Regions from separate parts of the Dyella sp. NPDC103356 genome, predicted to be linked through region 3. Evidence: predicted binding sites of a transcription regulator. Region 3 holds the regulator's gene; each other region holds the start of a gene.

Region 1 (7,775 bases), on a different contig from region 3:
GAATCGGCGAGCCGTCGCGCGATACCCATCACTTCCTTCTGTGCCGCATCGACCTCGCTCAGGCGCACCGGGCCCTTCACTTCCAGATCGTCGCGCAGCATGTCGGCAGCGCGCTGCGACATATTGGCGAAGATCTTTTCGCGCACGCCGGGTTCGGCACCCTTCAGCGCCACGACCAGGCGCGCGGAAGGCACTTCGCGCAACAGGGTCTGCATGCTGCGATCGTCCAGATCGGCAAGGTCGTCGAAGACGAACATCAGTTCTTCGATCCGGCCGCCGAGGCCGGCATCATGGGTGCGGATGGCCGCCATCAATTCCGCTTCGCGGCTGGCTTCCATCGCATTGAGAATATCGGCTGCAGCCTTGAGGCCGCCGACATTGGCCGACTTGAGCTTGTTGGTGTTGCCGGAGAATTGACGCTCCATGATTTCGTCGAGCTCGTTCAACGCATGCGGCTGTACGCCGTCGAGCGTGGCGATGCGCATCACTGCATCCGAACGTGTACGCGCCGGCAGGTAGCCGATGACTTCGGCAGCCTGGTCCGGTTCGAGATGCGCCAGTACCAGCGCGATAATCTGCGGATGCTCCAGCCCGATCATTTCGGCGATCGCGCGGCTTTCCATCCATTTGAGCGATTCCAGGCCCTTGCTGCTGCGGCCGAGCAGGATGCGGTCGATCAGGCCGCCCGCCTTGCTCTCGCCCAGCGCATTGACCAGGATCTTGCGGATATATTCCTCGGTTCCGACGCCCAACGCGGTCTGCTTGCCGAGTTCGTCATGCAGCAGCGTCAGCACATGCTCGACCTGCTCGCGTGACACGCTGGTCAAGCCCGCCATGGCGGTGCCGACGGCCTGCACGTCGCGCGCGGACAGGTGCTTGAGCACCTCGGCCGCATCCTGCTCGCCGAGGGTGAGCAGGAGAATGGCCGCGCGCTGCGCGCCGGAGATCACCGTCTGATTAGCCGCCATCCTCGCCCACCCAATTCTTCACTACCTGCGCCACCTGTTTGGGGTTCTCGGCGACCATCCGTCGCGCCAAACCGATGCGTTGTTCATAGGCCATCGCCTGTGGCGAACCCAGGCGGCTACGCCCGGATTCCGGTGCTGGCTGGTCGCCGTCGTCGTCGTCATCGGTCAACCGCACCGACACCGTGGGAATCGGCCCGGCAAGCGCCGGCTGCATCACCGGCGATGGCCCCTTGAGCAGGCCCTTCAGCATCGGACGCAGGAAGACAAAGCCGACGATAAGAGCGATCAGCACGCCGACGCCCTGCTTGATCAGATCCATCATGCCCGGACGCTGCCAGAACGGTTCCTGCGGGAGCTTCTCGTCAGCCGGGTTCTGATGGAACGGCTGGTTGATCACACTGACCGAATCGCCGCGCTTCTCGTCGAAGCCGATCGCGTTCTTGGTCAGATCGGTCAGATGCTGCAATTCCTGCGCGGTGAACGGCACGCTCTTGGCCGGATCCGCACCGACCGGCTTGTTGTCGACCAGCACCGCGATGCTCAAGCGAGCGAGACGGCCCGCCGGATCACTGACATGGCTGACCGTGCGATCGAGTTCGTAGTTGCGTGTTGCGCTGCTGGAAGCTTCGCTCGGTGCGCTCGCTTGCGCCGTTGCAGCGTTGGTCGCGCCGGGCTTGCCGGCATTCGGACGCGCCGCTGTCGGTTGCGCCACTGTGTTCGGCGGCTGGTTGCTCAATGCACCCGGCACGCCATTGTTCTGCGCGACATCGTGACGCTGCTCGCTATTGGTCTGCTCGCTGCGCAACGCGGGATGTTCGTGGTCGTAGGTTTCGGTCGCTTTCTCGGTCTGGCTGAAATCCATCTCCGCCGACACCTGGGCACGAACGCGGCCCGGGCCAACCAGTGGTGTCAGCAGATCCTCGACGCGCTGCGCATAGGTATTTTCCAGGCGCGTGGCCAGGCGCAGACGGCTATCGCCGATCGCGCTGGCGCTGTCGGGATCGCTGATCGTCAGCAGCTGCCCCTGTTGATCGATGATCGACACCTGCTTCGCGTCGAGTTCCGGCACGCTGGAGGCCACCAGGTGCACGATCGCCGCGACCTGACTCTGGTCGAGCTGGCGGCCGGGATACAAGGTAAGCAAGACTGATGCACTGGCTTGGCGATTGTCGCGAACGAATGCCGACGGCTTCGGCAAGGCCAGATGCACGCGAGCCGAACGCACCGACTGCAAGCCGCCGATCGTATTGCCCAGATCCGTTTCGAGCATTTGCTGATAGCGCGTCCGTTCGGCCAGATCGCTCATACCGAACGGCGAATCGGCGCCCGGCATGACGGTACCCGCACTGCCCTGCGGCAGGCCCTGCGAGGCGAGTTTCAGGCGCACCGCAGCCAGGTCCGCAGCCGGCACGGAGATCGAACTGCCATCCGGGCTCAATGTGTAAGGTGTGTTGGCCGCCTGCAATGCCTGCGTCACTGCCGCGGCATCCTTCGAATCCAACCCCGCATACAGCAGCGCATAGTTGGGACCGCGCGACCACAGCACGACTCCGACGCCGATCGCCACCGCCAGCGCCACGCCCACCAGCAACATAAGCTGGCGCGTCGCCGGACTGCGGGCGATCTGCTTGAGTGGGTCAAGGCGCGCGCCGTTATTGGCGGGTTGCGCGATGGCGGAGTCGGCCATGAATTGGGCTCAATCGTTAGCTTGGGTTGACGAAGGATGTGCGGCTCTTGTTCGGCGATTGCATGGATCGATTACATGGACATGTTCATGATGTCTTTGTAGGCATCGAGCAGCTTGCTGCGCACCGCGGTGACCGCGCGCAAGGAAAGGTCGGCTTTCTGCATCTGCACCATGGTGGACGCCAGGTCCGAACCCGGATCGCCGCGTTCGAAGCTCGCCGCCATCTGGCCGGCCTGCATCTGCGTATTGCCCACGGCCGAAATCGATTGCTTGAGCAATGCGCCGAAATCCATGCCCTGGCTGGCGGCCGGCGTGGTGCTGCTGAAGCTCGTCTCGGGCATGCGCACCTGCGTGGACATCTGGCGCATTTGCGATAGCAGGCTATTGACGTCGATCTGGCTCATGTCGAAATTCCAACGCTATGGGTGTTCACAGGTGTTAAAAGCACAAGCCGTGCCAGTGTTACGTCGCGTGTCGAAGATGCGTCACACGACTTACCCGTTACACCGCAAAATCCCCTAGAAACATGCACTCTCGTGCGATTACCCGTGCACCGACAGCATCGGCTGCAAGCCGTACTTGCGCAGTTTTTCCACCAGTGTCGTGCGTTGCATACGCAGCAGCTTTGCCGCGTGCGCCACCACACCGTCGGTGGCGTCAAGCGCCTGACGGATCAGCCCGATCTCGATATCCGCCAGGTGATCCTTCAAATCCAGGCCGCCTTCTGGCAGCTGCACCGCTGAGTCGATGGTCTGCGTGGCGCCCATGGGGGTGCCGATCACATGACGGTCGTCCATCAGCGACATCAGTGCCACGCCGCCGACTTCATCGCTGCTGACCGTGCCGCGATACTTCTCCGGCAGGTCGGCTGCGCGCACTTCGCCATGCGGGTAGAGAATGGCCAGGCGTTCGACCAGGTTGGACAGCTCGCGCACATTGCCCGGCCAGCTATGGCTGCGCAGCGCATGCATCGCACCATTGCTGAAGCGCACGCCATCCAAGCCGCGTCGCAACAGGCGCTGATTGAATTCCTCGATCAGCTCCGGCAGATCGTCCAGGTGCTCGCGCAAGGCGGGCATCTCCAGCGGGAACACGCTAAGGCGGTAGAAAAGATCTTCACGGAAGCGACCGTCGGCGATCGCCTGCTCCAGGTTGCGGTGCGTGGCGGCGATAATGCGCACGTCGCAACGCTGGGTCTTGTTGCCGCCGACACGCTCGAACATGCGCTCCTGCAGCACGCGCAGCAATTTCACCTGCATCGGCAGGCTCATGTCGCCGATTTCGTCGAGGAACAGCGTGCCGCCCTCGGCCATTTCGAAGCGGCCCTTGCGGGTGCTGATGGCACCGGTGAAGGCACCCTTTTCGTGGCCGAACAATTCGCTTTCGAGCAGTTCGGCGGGAATCGCGCCGCAGTTGATCGCCACAAAAGGACGATCGCGACGCGGCGAGCAATCGTGAATGGTACGCGCCACCATTTCCTTGCCGGTGCCGGACTCGCCCAATACCAGCACGCTGGAATCGAACGGAGCCACCTGGCGGATCAACGCATTGACCCGCCCCATCGGCGATGAGCGGCCGACAAAGCGGGCACGCCCCTGGGCTGCGCTGATCTGTCGTGCATGCAGGCTACGCATCGCCTCGGCGACCTGCTCGTAGCGCAGCGGAAATTCGAGCCGCTCGACCCGACCGGCGAACGGCGAGTCGTTGCCGGCGAGGCGGATGGTTTGCGGCGAATCGGATGCGAGCAATAGCGGAATCGCACCAGCCTGTCCGCCGAGCGCACCGAGGCGCCGCTGCAGCTTGTTGTCGTCGACCACGTGACCGACGTAGACCGCCCGCCATTCCTGCTCAGCTGCCCTCTGCTCGGACAGTTCCGAGTCCAGCTGCGGGCGGTAGCCCAAGAAATGAAGCGCCGACATGACTGCGTCAGCTCGCCCCTGATCGGATTCAATCACCAGAAAGTCGGCGGTATCCATAATCGCTGCAGTTCCCAACTGTTGTACTCATCGTTCACGCCACATCCGTTGTCGCGCGTCGATCCCCCTTGCCCGTGTCGACTATCCGTCGCCGACACTGGGAGGCAGTGGCAAGACCTGCGCCAAAATTACTGCGTGGTCCAGCCTGAGTTCATAGGGATTTGCCGTTAGATCGTGACGGCCGCATCACTGGAAACGTTTACAAGGCCAAGTATTTGTATGATTTTACTAAGAAAATTTTTGCCTACTCGGCCACTTGGACAGCCAAATTGGCTGTCAGGAACTTGTCGCAGGCCACGTAATTGGTTTCGACCGACTGCTCATAGTGTGATGAGCATCACATGAGGTTGCCGGGAGTGAATCACATTCAGCGCGTGACGAAGTTCTTGTCAGGTCAGTGACTGACGCGCTTCGGCCACTTTGCGACGATGGTGACGAAACACGAAACGCTCGAGCCCGTCATTCACTGCCTCACCCAGCGATTCGAACAGCAGAAACGTCGAGCCCTGATCGGCGCCAGGATGTTGACGGACCGGCAATTCCAGCGGCAAAGCGCGGCAGGCATCGATATGCAGGCGAAGCAGTAGAGGACCGTTCGCTTGCGGCACAAGATCGCTGGAAACGAGCGCGCCCGTGGCGTTCAGGCGAATGCGCTGGCGTGCCGGCAATATGCTTTCGGGCACCAACAAGCGGGTGACGATATCCATCAATACATTGAGCTTGTTGTCGATGCGCGCAAGCTCCTGCACCAACGGACTTTCTTCATCGATGTCGCCACGGCGCTCCTCGAGCGAATCGAGCGTCGCGAGCACGTGCAGATTGCGCTCGCGAACTTCGGCCTGGCGTTTTTCGTCCCAGACACCGTCGAGCGTTACACATGCCAGATGCAAGCGGTCTTCATAGGAAACGCGCTCGGAAAACACCTGCCAGTCGTTGTCTTGCATGGAAATCCCCTATCGATGACGCGCGGCAATCAGGCCCGGGTGAAGCCTAGCGGCGATATCGTCGCTACGCACGCTGCCACGCGCAAACAAGAGGAATGACTCACGGCTCTTCGGACGACGCGATGTAAGCGCTGAGCGCGCGATGGGAATATTTATGTTGTTGCACCTGCTGATTGACCAGTTCCCTGGCCTGCTCGGCCAGATCCATCAGCTGCGCGTTCTGCTCGATCAGGATACGAACGATATCGGCACTGCGCTCATCGCGCGGATGCCCCATCCTGAGCTGCGCGTCGCGCTGCGGAGTCAATTCCTGCACACGATCCCATTCACCCGCGCGTGCGGCTTCGAGTGCCTTGATACTGAGTTCGTAAGCGAGCTCAAGCGGGATATGGGTCTGCTCGATCATGCGCCGGCACCTTCGGCCGCCTTGCGTTGCTGAGCCAGATAGCTTTCGCGGATCGCGTGCCAACTGTCGCGGATAGGTATCAGCAGGCGAGCGGCTTCGTCCAGCGCCCGAAGATCGTTATTGAGCTGCGCATGCAGCAGGCGGCGAGTGACATATTCATAGAGAGCGCCCAGACGCCCTGCCAATTCGCCACCCGCCTCATGGTTCAGGCTGCTGCGAAGCTCGGCCAGAATGGCCAGCGCCTTGGAGAAAGCTACGCCCTTGGCCGCCACGTCCTTATGATGGATATGACCGCGTGCCTGGTTGATCCGATCGAGCACGCCGTCGAGCAGCATCGAGGTCAGCTGATGCGGATCGGCGTCTTCCACTCCACCGCGCGCACCGGTCTGCTGGTACATCGAGCTGGCCTTGCGCATGAGTCCGTACGTCATTTCCCGTTCCCCCTTTCACTCACTTGGAATTGCCGGAATTTTCCAGCTGGGCCAAGGCGGTGGTGAGATAACTGCTGGTGTTGTTGAGTGAGGACATCAACGTGTCCAGGTTGGTGTATTGCTTCTGCAACTGGTCCTGATACTGCGCCATGCGGTTATCCAGCGCGGTCTGCTGGGTACCCAGCTGGGTCAGGTTGTTATTGAGGCTGGTGGTACGCGTGCCGATGATGCCGGTCGAGGACGTATAGGTGTCCAATGCGGCATTGAGCTTGGTCGCGTAACCGTTGGTGCCGGCAAACAGGTTCTGCACCGCATTCGGATCGGCGGTCAGCGCCGCGGTCAGCTTGTCCGAATCGAGGGTCATGGTGCCGTCGTCACCGCGCGTAATGCCCAGATTGGCCAGGGTGCCGATGCTGTTACCCGACACCGCCCCGCTCAGCACGCTCGATACGCTGCGCTCCACCGAAGTCATGGTGGTGTCGCCGAACAATGCGCCGATCGCCTTGGTACTGGGGTCGTAGTCGAGCTGCTGCACCGCCGTGTTATAGGCGTTGTAAGCGTCGACAACCCCCTGCACGGCGGTCTGCGCAGCCGTGTTGTCCTGAGTGACATTAAGCTTCGTGTCGCCAGTCTTGGTCAGTGCAATGGTCACGCCATTGAGCGCCCCGGTCACGCTGTTGCTGGCGCTGGTGATAGCGATGCCGTCGAGACTGAGCTTGGCGTCCTGGGCTTCGAAATTGCCCGGGGTGCTCAACTGGGTCGCCAGCGCGGTGAGCCCGTCGCTGCTGGTCGCGTTGGCACTGATGGTGAAGGCGTTGGCGACACCGGTCTTGCTGGAGCTGAGCTGCAATTGGGTGCCGTTGACACCGTTGATCACGGTGGCGACGACACCGGGGTTATTCGAGGCCTTGTTGATCGACGAGGCGATATCGGCCAGGGTCGCCGTGGAAGATACCGCCACATTGAAACTATTGGTACCCACGCCAATGGTCAGCGTACCTTCGCCGACTGCGGCCGTACTGGACAGCGTGCTGCTGGCGCGCTTCTGCGCGGTCGCAAGCTGGCTAACGTTGAGGTCGTAACTGCCCGGGACCGCGTTGCTCAACGTGGTCGCCGTGGCGATGGTGTTGTCGGTGGCGGTGGCATTGAAGCTGGCAAACGTGCTGGTCGTGGTGAGCTTGGCCAGCGCCGACTGCAACGTGGTGAGCGCGGAACTGAGCGAGCTCAGCGCCGTCAGTTGGCCTTTGATCTGATTGGTCTTGTTGTCGATCTGATTCTGCGACGCCGCTTTCTTGGCGTTGACCAGGGCGGTCACGATCGCGTTCACGTCCAGGCCGGAGCCGATGCCCGCTGCGCTCAGCGT
Region 2 (5,481 bases), on a different contig from region 3:
GCAGAGGCTGAGCACGACGCGCAGCAGCTCGGCGCCTACGTTGACATCGGGGGCCGCGGCAATCGGGGCTGCGGCTGCAAGTGCGATAAACATGCTCGGAGTCACCACTCAGCGCAGCTTGCGCACGCGCTCGGACGGGCTGATCACGTCGGTCAGGCGAATGCCGAACTTCTCGTTGATCACCACTACTTCGCCATGCGCGACCAGCGTGCCGTTGACGAACACATCCAGCGGCTCGCCCGCGGCGCGGTCCAGCTCCACCACCGAGCCCTGATTGAGCTGCAGCAGGTTGCGGATGCTGATGCGGGTGCGGCCGACCTCCATCGCCAGCGTGACCGGCACGTCCAGGATCATGTCCAGGTTGACGTCCGACTCGCCCACGACGCGGTTGATCGCTTCGAAATCATTGGTGCCGCCGAGTTCGGCGGGAGTTGCGTCGCTGTGAGTCATACCGGTGTCGTCTCCGTAAAAGTATCGGTTACCAGGCGCACGCTGCGCCGGGCCGCGGGCCCCTGATAGCGCACCGAGTTGCGCCCGTTGGATTGGCCGTAGCGACCGCGAAAAATCGGCACGTCCTCGGCAAACACCGTGGACATGTCAGGCATCTGCACCGGAATCACGTCACCCGGACGCAGCTTGAGAAAATCGCCGATGCTGATCTGTGATTCGAACAACAGGGAGCTCAGCTCCACTTCCGCATCCATGATCTCTTCGTGCAGCGCTTCGGCCCAGCGATCGTCACGTTCGACGCGATCGCTCTGCACGCCGGCATCGAGCAAGGTGCGGATCGGTTCGACCATCGAATAAGGCATGGTCAGATGGATCTCGCCGCCACCGCCATCGAGCTCCACATGGAAACGCGACACCACCACGGTTTCGGTCGGGCTGACGATGTTGGCGAACTGCGGATTGATCTCCGAATTGATGAATTCGAACTGCAATCCAAGCACCGGCGCCCACGCTTCGCTCATTGCAGTGAACACTTCGTTCAACATGATCTGGATCACGCGATTCTCGGTCGGCGTAAAATCGCGACCTTCGATGCGTGCGTGATAGCGACCGTCGCCACCGAAAAAATTATCGATGGTGGAAAACACCAGGCGCGGCTCGATCACGATCAGGCCGGTACCGCGCAGCGGCTTGATGCGTACCAGGTTCAGATTGCTCGGCACGGCCAGGCCGTGCACGTATTCGTTGAACTTGAGCATGCGTACGCCATTGACCGAGACCTCGCAGGCCTTGCGCAGCACGTTGAACACACCGGTGCGGAAAAAGCGCGCGAAGCGGTCGTTGACCATTTCCAGCGTCGGCAGGCGGCCGCGGACGATACGATCCTGCTGAGTAAAGTCGTAATCGATCGCGGTTCCGGGTGGCGGAGGCTCGTCGCCGCCCGTCTCTACCGTGCCGCCGTCCACGCCATTGAGCAGCGCGTCGATCTCTTCCTGGGAAAGCAGGTCGCTCATCGGACGTTCTCCGTCACTGCATCACAAAGCTGGTGAAATACAGCGCGTCGACGCCGGGGCGGCCGAGGCGATCGTTAAGAATCTTGCGCACGGCGTCCAGCGCCTTTGCCTGCAGCTTCTGCTTGCCCTGCACGTCGTTGAGATCGGCGCCGGTCTGGCTGCTGAAAAGCAGCACGAGCGCGTTACGAATCACCGGATCGGCATTCTTTGCCGCTTCGATCGCCGCGGGGTCGTGCGACATCAGGGTCACACCTACTTGCAGATAGGTCTGCTGCTCGTCGCCCTTGAAGTTGACGACAAACGATGGCTCCAGCGGTAGGTATATCTCGGGGGTCTTCTTGCTCGATGTCGTTGCCACGCCTTCGGCTTGGGCGCTCTGCCCGCGAAGGGTGAATAGCGCGTAGCCGCAGACGCAGGAAATCAACACTAGCGCCAGCACCAGGGTGATGATCAAACCGCGATTGCTCGGCGGTTTGGGTGCTTCGACGACGGGGGCTTCGGCCTTGGCCATGAATAACCTCAAGTAAGGAATGATGCTGTTACCTGGGGTTTAGCAAGCGCCATGCCATGTGTGGGAATGGCTTATCTGGTGCGGTTTTGCAGTGACCGGGGAGATTTATTGACGCGTGGCGTGGCGATGACGCGAAGGGTGGTGACGGTTTTTCGGCGGCGTCGGGAATTGGACCTGGGGTTTGGGGCCGGGGCCTTGGTCGCAGCTGAAGTCGCTCCTACAAGCTGGCAGTGCCTGCTGAGTTTGTAGATGTGATTTTAGGGAACCCCGAAAACTCTTCCTACTCGTCATTCCGGCGCAGGCCGGAACCCAGTGGCTTTGCGATAGGTTGTCGCCAGAGCCTATAAAAGTCATCTCTCTAGCGAAAACTGAAAACCGATGCCACTGGGTCCCGGCCTACGCCGGGATGACGACAATAAAAACTGAGGCTATGGGAGGCTATCTTCAGTCGCGACAGGCCAAATTAGGCAAACATATCCACCAATCCCACAGCTACCTGCCTGATCGGCGAAACCTCGACGTCCCCATCAGCACCGTCGCTACCAGCAAACGAACCCTTGCCAGAAGACGAAGAAGACCCATCAGACCCTTGATGCTGCTGCCCCACGAAGGCATGCCCCAACGACAGCCCGTGACCGGCCAGCATGGTGTCGAGCTGACCCAGAGTCTGCTGCACAGCCGTCACCGCCGCCGGGTGCTGCGCGGCGAACGCCACATCGACGCGGTTGTTGTGATCGATGCTCACCTTCACTTCCAGCTCGCCCAGAGACTCCGGATTGAGCCTGATGCGGGCTTCCTTGATGTCCTGCCCGCCCATCCAGGCCACCTGCTGGCCAAGCTCCTGCGCAAAACCGCTGCTGTCGACGGATGACTGCATCTGTACGACTTGCGGCTGCGCGGTATGCGTGATGCCGCTGGGGCCGGCCGTCAGGCCGAGCATCGCGGTGATGTCGTTGTCTTTGTGGGTGGCGGTTTGCGGTAAGTCGGTCGGCGTGGCTTCGGCGGTCTGCACAGTCTTCGTTGCCGTGGTGGCAGCGGCCGTGCTCGCCTTGTTCGTTGCATTGGCGATAACGTGATGCCAATCGTCGTCGCCCGCCTTGTCGTCAGCCTTGCTGTCGGTGGCACCCGCTTTGCCGAGATCGGCAAGCTTGGGCATCGTAGGTAGCACGTTGGTGGGGATACCAGCCAATTTGGCTTGCGCACTAGTGGCGGAGGGATCCTTGGTGGCCTGAGCATCGGTCATCGGCATCGCTTGTGGCATCGCTAGAGCTAGCGCGGACATGCCCACGGGCGGTGTATTGGTAGCCGTCGGATCGGTGGCTGTGCCCTGTGCAGGTGCCGCCGATGAATCCGCCGGAGGCGCAGACTGCCCCAACAACTGCAGCATGGTACTGGCAAGGCTGGTGTCGTCGCCGTCGTCCTGGCTTTTATCGTCGGTCGCACGGGTGGTCTTTTTGTCGCCATCGGTCGATGCCGTCTTGCCCTGCGTGACCGGTGCGCTGTTGTCATCGGACGGCTGGCGATCGTCGTGCGGCCTCGGCTGTTGCTGGCGTCGGGCTGCATCCAACTGGCTGTCGAAACGATCGTCACCCTGGCTCTGCTGCGGAGACGGCGATGGCGAAGCCACGGGAAGCGGTGGTGTGGAAGCGACGGGCGAAGCTACGCTGGCAGTCATGGCGTCATCGTTTTGGCGAATATGGGACATAGCTGCCAGGCAGCAAGGATTGGGCCAGAGCTAACGCGGGCGCCGGTACTGCATACGCTCGTCGATCTCCGATTGTTCGCGGCGCTCTTCGCTCTTGCGCTCCAGCTCACGGTGGTGATCGATCACGCTGCCGAGCGCGCGTTCACGCGCATGCGCTTCACGCCACTGCCCGCCGGCCTGATCGAGCAGGCGGCGCTGCCGTTCGACTTCGCCGGTCTGCTGCACGATGGCCTGGTCGATGCGCTCGACAAAGCGCTGGCGGTTGAGCAAGGCCGTGACGTTGAGGTCGCCGCTGTCGAGTGCGTACTCGTCGCGATAACGCTTGAGTTCGCCCAGCTGCTGCTCGGCCTTGGCCAGCTTCTGCTGCTGTTCGGCAAGGCGCAGCAGGGCTTTTTCCTGGCGCTCTTTCGCCTGGTCGGCGGCCGGTTGCAAATGGGTGGCGCGGGACTTCATGCCATGGCCTCCTGAGCGATCACTTGCAGCGCCTCGATGGCGGAATTGAGCGGCATCGGCTCGTCCACTTCTTGTTGCAGGAAGTCACGCAGCCGCGGCCACATCGCGATAGCGCGATCGGTCTGCGGATCGGAACCCTTCTGGTACGCACCCACCGCGATCAAATCACGCTGCTGGCGATAGGCCGAATAGACCTGCCGGAATTTCTGCGCCGCGCGCATCTGTTCGCGCTCGACCACCGCCGGCATGACACGGCTGATGGACGCTTCGATATCGATGGCCGGGTAGTGCCCGGCTTCGGCCAGGTCGCGCGACAGCACGATATGGCCGTCGAGAATCGCGCGCGCCGCGTCGGCGATCGGATCATGACGGTAGTCGTCGCCTTCGGTCAGCACGGTGTAGAAAGCGGTAATCGAACCGCGGCCTTCGGCATCGTTGCCGGCGCGCTCCACCAGTGCCGGCATCATCGCAAAGACCGACGGCGGGTAACCCTTGGTCGCCGGCGGCTCGCCGATGGCCAGGGCGATTTCACGCTGTGCCTGCGCGTAACGCGTCAGTGAATCCATCAGCAATAGCACGCGCTGGCCACGATCACGGAACCACTCGGCGATAGCCGTGGCGTACTGTGCGCCGCGCAAACGCTTGAGCGGCGGCGCGTCGGCCGGCGCGGCAACGATCACCGCACGGGCACGACCTTCCTCGCCCAGCGTATGCTCGACAAATTCCTTGACTTCGCGGCCACGCTCGCCGATCAGGCCGACCACCACGACGTCGGCATTCGTGTAACGAGTCATCATGCCCAGCAGTGTCGACTTGCCGACGCCCGAACCGGCGAACAGGCCAAGACGCTGTCCTCGCCCCACCGTCAGCAAGGCGTTGATCGCGCGCACGCCCACGTCAAGCGGCGTATCGATAGGCTTGCGTGCCATCGGGTTGATCGGATCGCGCTTGAGCGCGGCGTGCTCATCGATATCCAGCGGCCCGCCACCGTCGAGCGGCGCACCGTCGGCGCCAACGACACGGCCCAAAAGAGCCTCGCCCACCGGCAAGCCGCCTGCATGCGAACACGGTCGTACACGCGCATTCGGCAATACGCCATGCATTTCGGCGACCGGCATCAACAACAGGCGCTCGTCGGCAAAACCGACGACTTCGGTATCCAACTCGGTGCCATCGGCGGTAGCCACCAGGCAGCGCGCTCCCAATGGCGCTTCGCAACCTTCGGCTTCCAGCGTCAGACCCACCACGCGACGCAGGCGGCCTTCGACAATCAGTGTCTGCGCGGCTTCCGCACGCTGACGCCGACGCGCCAGCTTGTCCTGCCACGACGCCTGGCGCGCCTCGACGCT
Region 3 (7,775 bases):
GGCGCCGTGGTGATGTTCACCGCCTTCGGACGACGGCCCTGCATGTCCAGCTCGATCCAGTCCGGACCGGTGGAAATATGCGCGCCGGCGTCTTCAAGTTTGGACAACACGGATTCGAGCGTACTGGCCCGCGCGTTACGCGCACGGACCTTGCCGCCGGTCATCGCGGCACCGACCAGGAAAGTACCGGTTTCGATGCGGTCCGGCAGCACTTCGTATTCGGCGCCATGCAGGCGCTCCACGCCATGGATCACCATGGTCGAGGTGCCGGCGCCTTCGATCTGCGCGCCCATCGCGATCAGGCAGTTGGCCAGGTCGACGACTTCCGGTTCCTGCGCGGCGTTTTCGATGATGGTGGTGCCCTGAGCCAGGGCTGCGGCCATCATGATGTTCTCGGTACCAGTCACGGTGACCATGTCCATGGCGATGCGCGCGCCCTTCAGACGCTTGGCCTTGGCCTTGATGTAGCCGTTCTCGACGACCACCTCGGCACCGAGCGCCTCCAGGCCGCGGATGTGCTGGTCGACCGGACGCGAGCCGATCGCGCAGCCGCCCGGCAGCGAGACTTCCGCCTCGCCAAAGCGGGCCACCAGCGGGCCGAGCACCAGGATCGACGCACGCATGGTGCGCACCAGGTCGTACGGGGCGAAATAACGGTCGGTCGAGCGCGGGTCGACCTGCATCTTCATGCGGTCGTCCAAGGTGAGCTGGGTGCCCATCTGGCCGAGCAGTTCGATGAAGGTGGTGACGTCGTGCAGGTGCGGCACGTTGCTGATCGCTACCGGCTCGTCGGCCAGCAGACAGGAAGCGAGGATCGGCAACACGGCGTTCTTGGCACCGGAAATGCCCACTTCGCCATGGAGCGGCTCACCACCGCTGATCAGAATCTTGGCCATCAAAAGTCCTTAAAGAGAATGTCTGGAGGGCGGTAGCGCGGTCGTCAGCGACGCGCGGCCACTTCCTCGGGCGTATAGGTTTTCAGCGCCAGGGCATGAATGGCCCCGCCCATCAGGTCGCCGAGGGTCGAGTAGACCAGGCGGTGGCGGGCCAAAGGCAACTTGCCGGCGAACTGGCTGGCGACTACTTCGGCCTCGAAGTGCACGCCGTCATCGCCGCTGACATCGGCGCGCGCGCCGGGCAGGCCGGTTTCAATCATTGCCTGAATAGTGGCTGCGTCCATGGGGTTCCTGCTTGGAGCTGATGCGGCGACGCCTGCGATAGAAGTGCATACTTCCATCCAACGCGCCGTCATATAACGGTAAAATGCGAATATGCCATGGTAATGGAAATCTTCTGTCGCAGAAACGACAGCGGTGTCCGCTTCAGCCCGGCACAAAGGAGTGAGCCGAGCAGCCGATCCCCCGGTCGGCAAGCTTACGGACCGCCGATCCTAGCCCCCGAGGACGCATGAACGCCCATATCGCACGCCCCAGCCAGCCCGCCTTGATCGACGCAGACGCCATCATCCAAAGCGCCCGCACCGTGATCGCCACCGAGGCGGACGCGATCCGGGCGCTCGAGCCGCGCATCGGCCAGGATTTCGTCGAAGCCTGCCGGTTGATCCTCGGCTGTGCGGGCCGCGTGGTGGTGATCGGCATGGGCAAGTCTGGGCACATCGCCCGCAAGGTGGCGGCCACCCTCGCCTCAACCGGTACGCCGGCGTTCTTCGTCCATCCGGGCGAGGCCAGCCATGGCGACCTGGGCATGATCCTGCCGCAGGACGTGGTGCTGGCCTTGTCGGCCTCCGGCGAAACCGACGAAATCCTGTTCATCCTGCCAGTCATCAAGCGCCAGGGCATCCCCCTGATCGCCATGACCGGCAACGATCAATCGTCTCTGGCCAAGCAGGCCGACCTGCATCTGGACACCAGCATCTCGGTCGAAGCCTGCCCCCTCGGCCTGGCGCCCACCGCCAGCACCACGGCCGCCCTGGTGATGGGCGACGCGCTGGCCGTGGCCCTGCTCGAAGCCCGTGGCTTTACCTCCGAGGACTTTGCCCGTTCGCATCCGGCGGGCAGCCTGGGCCGGCGTCTGCTGCTGCATATCAGCGACATCATGCATACCGGCGAGGGCATCCCGACCGTGGCGCCCGACGCCAGCCTGACCCAGGCGCTGGTGGAAATGACCCGCAAGCACCTGGGCATGACCGCGGTGATCGATGCCGACCGCCGCCTGCTCGGCGTGTTTACCGACGGCGACCTGCGCCGCGCCCTGGACGACGACGACGTGGACCTGCGCGGCGCCAGCGTCGCCGAGGTGATGACCCGCGGCCCCAAGACCATCGGGGCCGACAAGCTGGCCATCGAAGCGGCTCAACTGATGGAAAAGCATCAGATTCACGCCCTGCTGGTGGTCGATGAGCAGCAAAAAGTGGTCGGCGCGCTTAACATTCATGATCTGCTCCGCGCCCGCGTGGTGTGATGGCGTGATATCTGGGGATGGGAGACGGGTTGTGGGGGCGCTTGATGTAGGCCACCGCGAGCCTCGTGCGTTAAGAAGCTGCCGCAAGGCCTGAGCCTGGCGCCCCCACTGCCCGTCCCCATCTCCATCAAGTTGTCTTCGTCCCAGCCAGGCTATCGTGAACGTGTCTACCTATCTCGCTGACGTCCCCGCCGAAGTCCTCGCTCGCGCCGCCAAAATCCGGCTGGCCGTGTTCGACGTGGATGGCACGCTGACCGACGGCCGGCTCTGGTACGGCGAAGACGGCCATGAGGCGAAGATTTTCCACGTGCACGACGGTCTCGGCCTGAAACTGTTGCAAAACAACGGTGTACAGGTAGCGATTTTGTCCGCGCGAATCAGTCATCCGGTTGCCCTGCGCGCCGAAGAGCTCGATATCGCCCACGTCTACCAGGGCCAGAACGACAAGCGCGCCTGCCTGAATCAGCTGATCGATGCGCTGCAGCTGAGTCCGGATCAGGTCGCCTTTGTCGGCGACGACCTGCCCGACCTGCCTGCCATGGCCATCTCGGGCCTGGCGGTGGCAGTAGCCAACGCCCATCCCTGGGTAGCCGAACGCGCCCACTGGCAAACCCGTCGAAGCGGTGGCCAGGGCGCGGCGCGCGAAGTGGCCGATCTGATTCTTCTCGCCCAGGGCCGCGTCGCCGCGGAACAGGAGCGCTGGCGATGAGATTGCCGGGGTTTCTGCGCGATCGCGGCACACCCGCGCTGATCGTGCTGCTTGCGCTCGGCATCGTCGCCGCGCAAGGCGTGTATTGGTGGCTGGCGCCTTCACCCAAGGTGAGCGACTTCGTCGGTCCGCCGCGTTCGGGCTATGTGCTGACCAACTTCCGCTTGTGGTCCTACGACGAGGACGGCCAACCGAGCTTCGGCATGAATGCGCCGCACCTGGAGCGCCGCGAGGGCGACGAGTCGTTGTATATCAACGCGCCCAAGTACGACCTGCCTTCCAATCAGCCCGGCGTGCCGGACTGGTCGGGCGATTCGACCTATGCCTGGGTCGACAAGGCCGGCACCCTGCTGAAGCTGCAGGGCGCGGTCTATATGCACCGCCCGGCCTTTGCCGATACGCCGCCGGCCGATCTGCATACGTCCGAAGTGACCGCCTGGCCGAAAGAAAATCGTATGCAAACCGACGCCCCGGCACAGTTGACCCAGGGCGACAGTAGAATGAACGGCATCGGCATGCGTGCCAACCTCAACGACAATCATCTGGAGCTCCTCAATGACGTCCACGGCACATTCGTCCCGCGCCCGCGGAGTCGTCCGGTACAGCCTGCTGCTCCTGGGGCTGCTCGCGCTGCAACCGGCGCTGGCAAGAAAGGATGACCGCGACAAGCCGATGAACGTCGAGCACGCCAATTCGTTCGACGGTTTCAACGCGCCCAACAGCATCACCACCCTCACCGGGAACGTGGTGATCACCCAGGGCACGATGAAGGTCACCGGCAATCTGGCCAAGATCTATTTCGATGGCGACCAGAACGTCAGCCGCATGGTGATGACGGGCACGCCCGCGCACATCCAGCAGATCGACGATTCGGGCAACCTGATGACCGGTGACGCCACGCAGCTGGACTACGACAACATCAACGGCATTGCCGTGCTCACCGGCAATGCCGTGGTCAAGCAGCAGGGCCGTGGCGAAGCCCACGGCGACAAGCTCACCTACAACACCCAGACCAGCCAGATGAATGGCGAGAGCGGTGGCGACGGACGCGTGGCGATGACCTTCGTACCCAAGCCGCGCACCGACAAGGGCGCCAAGCCGGCGACGCCGCCGGCCAAGCCTGCGAGCAGCGCGTCGGCACCGGCGCCTGCCCAATCCACGTCGACCAAGCCGCAGGGACAACCGTAATCCATGCTTTCTGCTGAAGGTCTGCAAAAGAGTTTCCGTACCCGCCAGGTCGTGCGCGACTTTGCCTTTTCGATTCGCGAAGGCGAGGTCGTCGGTCTGCTCGGCCCGAACGGCGCGGGCAAAACCACCTGCTTCTACATGATCGTCGGCCTGATCGAGGCCGATGCGGGCTTGATCAAGCTCGACAAACAGGACATCACCGGCCTGCCGATGCATGCTCGCGCCAAGCTCGGCATCGGCTATCTCCCGCAGGAAGCCTCGGTGTTCCGGCGCCTGACGGTGTCGGACAACATCATGGCGGTGCTGGAATTGCGCGAAGGCCTGGATCAGCGCCAGCGCAATACCGAGCTGGAAAGCCTGCTCGACGAGCTGAAGATCGCGCACATCGCCGAACAGAAAGGCATCAGCCTGTCGGGCGGCGAGCGCCGACGCGTGGAAATCGCCCGCGCCTTGGCCGCGCAGCCGCGTTACATGCTGCTCGACGAACCGTTCGCCGGCGTCGACCCGATTTCGGTAGGCGAAATCCAGCGCATCGTCCGTCATCTGAAAGAGCGCGGTATCGGCGTGCTGATCACCGATCATAACGTTCGCGAAACACTCGGAATCTGTGACCGAGCCTACATTCTCAACGATGGCGAAGTGCTATCGCGTGGTACGCCGGCACACATCCTGGCCGACGAGAAGGTGCGTGAAGTCTATCTGGGCCGCGAATTCCGGTTGTAATCCGAATACCTGCCCGGTTTGCAGGTGCGCCGCCATGACACGACGTTTTAACGTAACCCTGATCCAAATCACATTCGACTGTACGCTCTAGCCTCCCCTGGCGACTAGGGCTATGGTCGCACCCGTTTATAGGGGTTAGGATGACCCCAGTTCATCTTTTCCCGGCTGGCATGAAAACCGGACTGCAGTTTCGCCTCAATCAGCAACTTACGCTCACGCCTCAACTTCAACAGGCTATCCGCCTGCTGCAGCTGTCGCAGTTGGAGCTGGAGGCCGAGCTGCGCCAGATTGCCGAGAGCAATCCGCTGCTCGAGTTCTCCGAAGAATCCACCGACAACGAAAACGCCGAAGACGGCAGCTTCGAAAACGCGGTCGAAGTACCGGTGCCATCCAGCACCAAGAGCAGCGACGATAGCGGCCCGGGCGATGATGCCGAAGCGCCAGACTGGAGCGACGGCCCCGGCGATCAGCCGATCGACTTTTCCAGCAGCGGTAGCGCCAGTTCCAGCCGCAACAACGGCAATGGCGACGAAGACGGCTTCGAGCCGCAAAACGCCGCGCCGGAAACGTTGCACGAACACCTGATGTGGCAGCTGAATCTGACGCACATGACGCCGCGTCAACGCACCATTGCAACGGTGCTGATCGATGCGGTCAATGCGGACGGTTACCTGAGCGAAGGCCTGGAAGCCGTCGCTGCCGCCATTCCCGCCGACTTGAAGGCAAGCCTCGACGAAGTCGACGGCGTGCGCCGCCTGCTGCAGCGTTTTGATCCCACCGGTGTGGCAAGCCTGGACTTGCGCGATTGCCTGCGAGTGCAGCTGGAACAGTTCGACCCCGACACGCCGCATATCGAACTGGCGCTGCGCATCGTCGACAACGAACTCGAATTGCTCGCGCGCAACGACGTCAGCAAGCTGGCGCGCCGTCTGCGCGCCGAGCCGGAAGAGGTTTCCGCCGCGTCCATGCTGATCCGCAGCCTGGATCCGCGCCCTGGCGCGTCGATGGACCCGACACCGGTCGAATACGTTGCGCCCGACGTGTACGCACGCAAGGACGGTGGCCGTTGGCGCGTGAGCCTCAATCCCGATTGCCAGCCGCGCCTGGGCCTCAACCAGCACTATTGCAACATGATCGCGCAGGCCCGCGGCGAAGACGCCAGTTGGATGCGCGGGCAACTGCAAGAAGCGCGCTGGCTGATCAAGAGCCTGGAGTCGCGCGCGGAAACCTTGCTCAAGGTCGCCGAAGCCATTGTGCGGCGACAGAGCGCTTTTCTCGACTACGGCCCCGAAGCGATGCACCCCCTGGTGCTGCGCGAAGTCGCCGAAGAAGTCGGCATGCACGAATCGACGATTTCTCGCGTGACCACGCGCAAATACATTCACACGCCGCGCGGCACGTTCGAACTCAAGCACTTTTTTTCCAGTGGTGTTTCCACCGAAGACGGCGGCAGCGCATCGGCCACGGCCATCCAGGCGATGCTACGCAAACTCGTCGACGCGGAAGACACACGCAAACCTTTATCGGACCAGGCGATCGCCGAAGAATTGCGCCGCAAGGGCATTCAAGTGGCGCGTCGCACGGTTGCCAAATATCGGGAGGCCATGCGCATACCAAGTTCGAGCGAGCGCCAACGCGCCAATTGATCGGTACGTGAGAAATAAATTCGCGCTTGCGGGAACTTGATCGCGCCAGGAATGTTCCCAGCTTATGACTGATGGTGTTTCCTCGACACCCGAGGATGCATCCAACCCAAGCCGCGAAACGCGGCCAGCATCATGAGGAGGCGCAACATGCAATTCCAACTCAGCGGTCAGCAGATCGAAGTCACCCCGGCCCTGCGCGAGCACGCTACCGCCAAGCTCGACCGCCTTACCCGCCTCGACGAAAAGATATTGAGCCTCAATATCGTTCTCTCGGTCAGCAAGCTGCAGCAGAAAGCCGAAGGCAATCTGTCGGTAAATGGCAGCGTGCTCCACGCCGAGGCCGTCGAATCGGACATGTATGCCTCCATCGATGTCCTGTTCGACAAGCTCACCGCGCAATTGCGCAAACACCGCGACAAGATCTGCGACAAGCACCAGCGTGAAGTACGCGCGGAGCGGCAGTACGGTTGATCTCTCGGGGGCTGGCTAGAGCAAGAGCCCCCTCACCCCAGCCCTCTCCCCCGGCAAGCCAGGGGAGAGGGAGCAAAACCCGGTCCTCTCCCAGCCCATGCCTCGCGACCCGGTATCTTTCGGGGGCGCGTCCTTGTGCTGCAGGGCACAAACGGATCCAAACTGGCACAATATCGCCAGGTGCCGCTCGCGCGGCCAAAGGGACTCCGCTTGGACCGCCTCACCGCTCGACAACTCTACGATGGCGTACACGAACGCATGGCCTTGCGCTGGGTGTCGGGCATGCGTGGGGAAGCGCGCGTGCTCGAACACGGCGTCACCATCAGCCGGCGCCCGTCGCTGATCGGCTACCTGAACGTCATTTACCCCAACAAGATCCAGATCATCGGCACGGAAGAGCTCAACTTCCTCGATGGGCTTGATTCGCGCCAGCGCTGGGAAGTGATCAACAAGATCGCCGCTTACCAGCCGGTGGCGATCATCGTGACCAAGGATCAGGCGATCCCCTCCGATCTGCGCGAAGTCGCCGAAGAAACCAATACGCCCCTGTGGATCAGCTCCAAGCGCGGCCACGAGCTGCTGACCTGGATGCAGTACTACCTGGCGCGCATGCTGGC

The links. The regulator sigma-54, encoded in region 3, starts transcription at its own class of promoters, with help from an activator protein. The targets are predictions, from matches to a motif close to TGGCACGNGCNTTGC.
Region 1: a site for sigma-54 is predicted at 3,100-3,114, ahead of fliE (flagellar hook-basal body complex protein FliE). Genes of this name have one in related genera too.
Region 2: a site for sigma-54 is predicted at 2,017-2,031, ahead of ACZ6WW_RS21425 (flagellar basal body-associated FliL family protein). Genes of this name have one in related genera too.

What each region holds. Positions count from the first base shown of each region.
Region 1 covers NZ_JBVJLZ010000012.1:36,427-44,201, reverse strand. The annotation lists gene fliG (flagellar motor switch protein FliG) at 1-947, opposite strand, end outside; gene fliF (flagellar basal-body MS-ring/collar protein FliF) at 958-2,655, opposite strand; gene fliE (flagellar hook-basal body complex protein FliE) at 2,727-3,059, opposite strand; gene ACZ6WW_RS21385 (sigma-54 dependent transcriptional regulator) at 3,198-4,631, opposite strand; gene ACZ6WW_RS21380 (PilZ domain-containing protein) at 5,021-5,575, opposite strand; gene fliT (flagellar protein FliT) at 5,676-5,981, opposite strand; gene fliS (flagellar export chaperone FliS) at 5,978-6,412, opposite strand; gene fliD (flagellar filament capping protein FliD) at 6,432-7,775, opposite strand, start outside.
Region 2 covers NZ_JBVJLZ010000012.1:44,894-50,374, reverse strand. The annotation lists gene ACZ6WW_RS21440 (FliO/MopB family protein) at 1-93, opposite strand, end outside; gene fliN (flagellar motor switch protein FliN) at 109-450, opposite strand; gene fliM (flagellar motor switch protein FliM) at 447-1,463, opposite strand; gene ACZ6WW_RS21425 (flagellar basal body-associated FliL family protein) at 1,477-1,974, opposite strand; gene ACZ6WW_RS21420 (flagellar hook-length control protein FliK) at 2,438-3,649, opposite strand; gene fliJ (flagellar export protein FliJ) at 3,710-4,132, opposite strand; gene fliI (flagellar protein export ATPase FliI) at 4,129-5,481, opposite strand, start outside.
Region 3 covers NZ_JBVJLZ010000011.1:55,665-63,439, reverse strand. The annotation lists gene murA (UDP-N-acetylglucosamine 1-carboxyvinyltransferase) at 1-896, opposite strand, end outside; gene ACZ6WW_RS20675 (BolA family protein) at 941-1,180, opposite strand; gene ACZ6WW_RS20670 (KpsF/GutQ family sugar-phosphate isomerase) at 1,408-2,421, shown strand; gene ACZ6WW_RS20665 (KdsC family phosphatase) at 2,585-3,130, shown strand; gene lptC (LPS export ABC transporter periplasmic protein LptC) at 3,127-3,789, shown strand; gene lptA (lipopolysaccharide transport periplasmic protein LptA) at 3,686-4,318, shown strand; gene lptB (LPS export ABC transporter ATP-binding protein) at 4,322-5,041, shown strand; gene ACZ6WW_RS20645 (RNA polymerase factor sigma-54) at 5,212-6,687, shown strand; gene hpf (ribosome hibernation-promoting factor, HPF/YfiA family) at 6,835-7,158, shown strand; gene hprK (HPr(Ser) kinase/phosphatase) at 7,369-7,775, shown strand, end outside.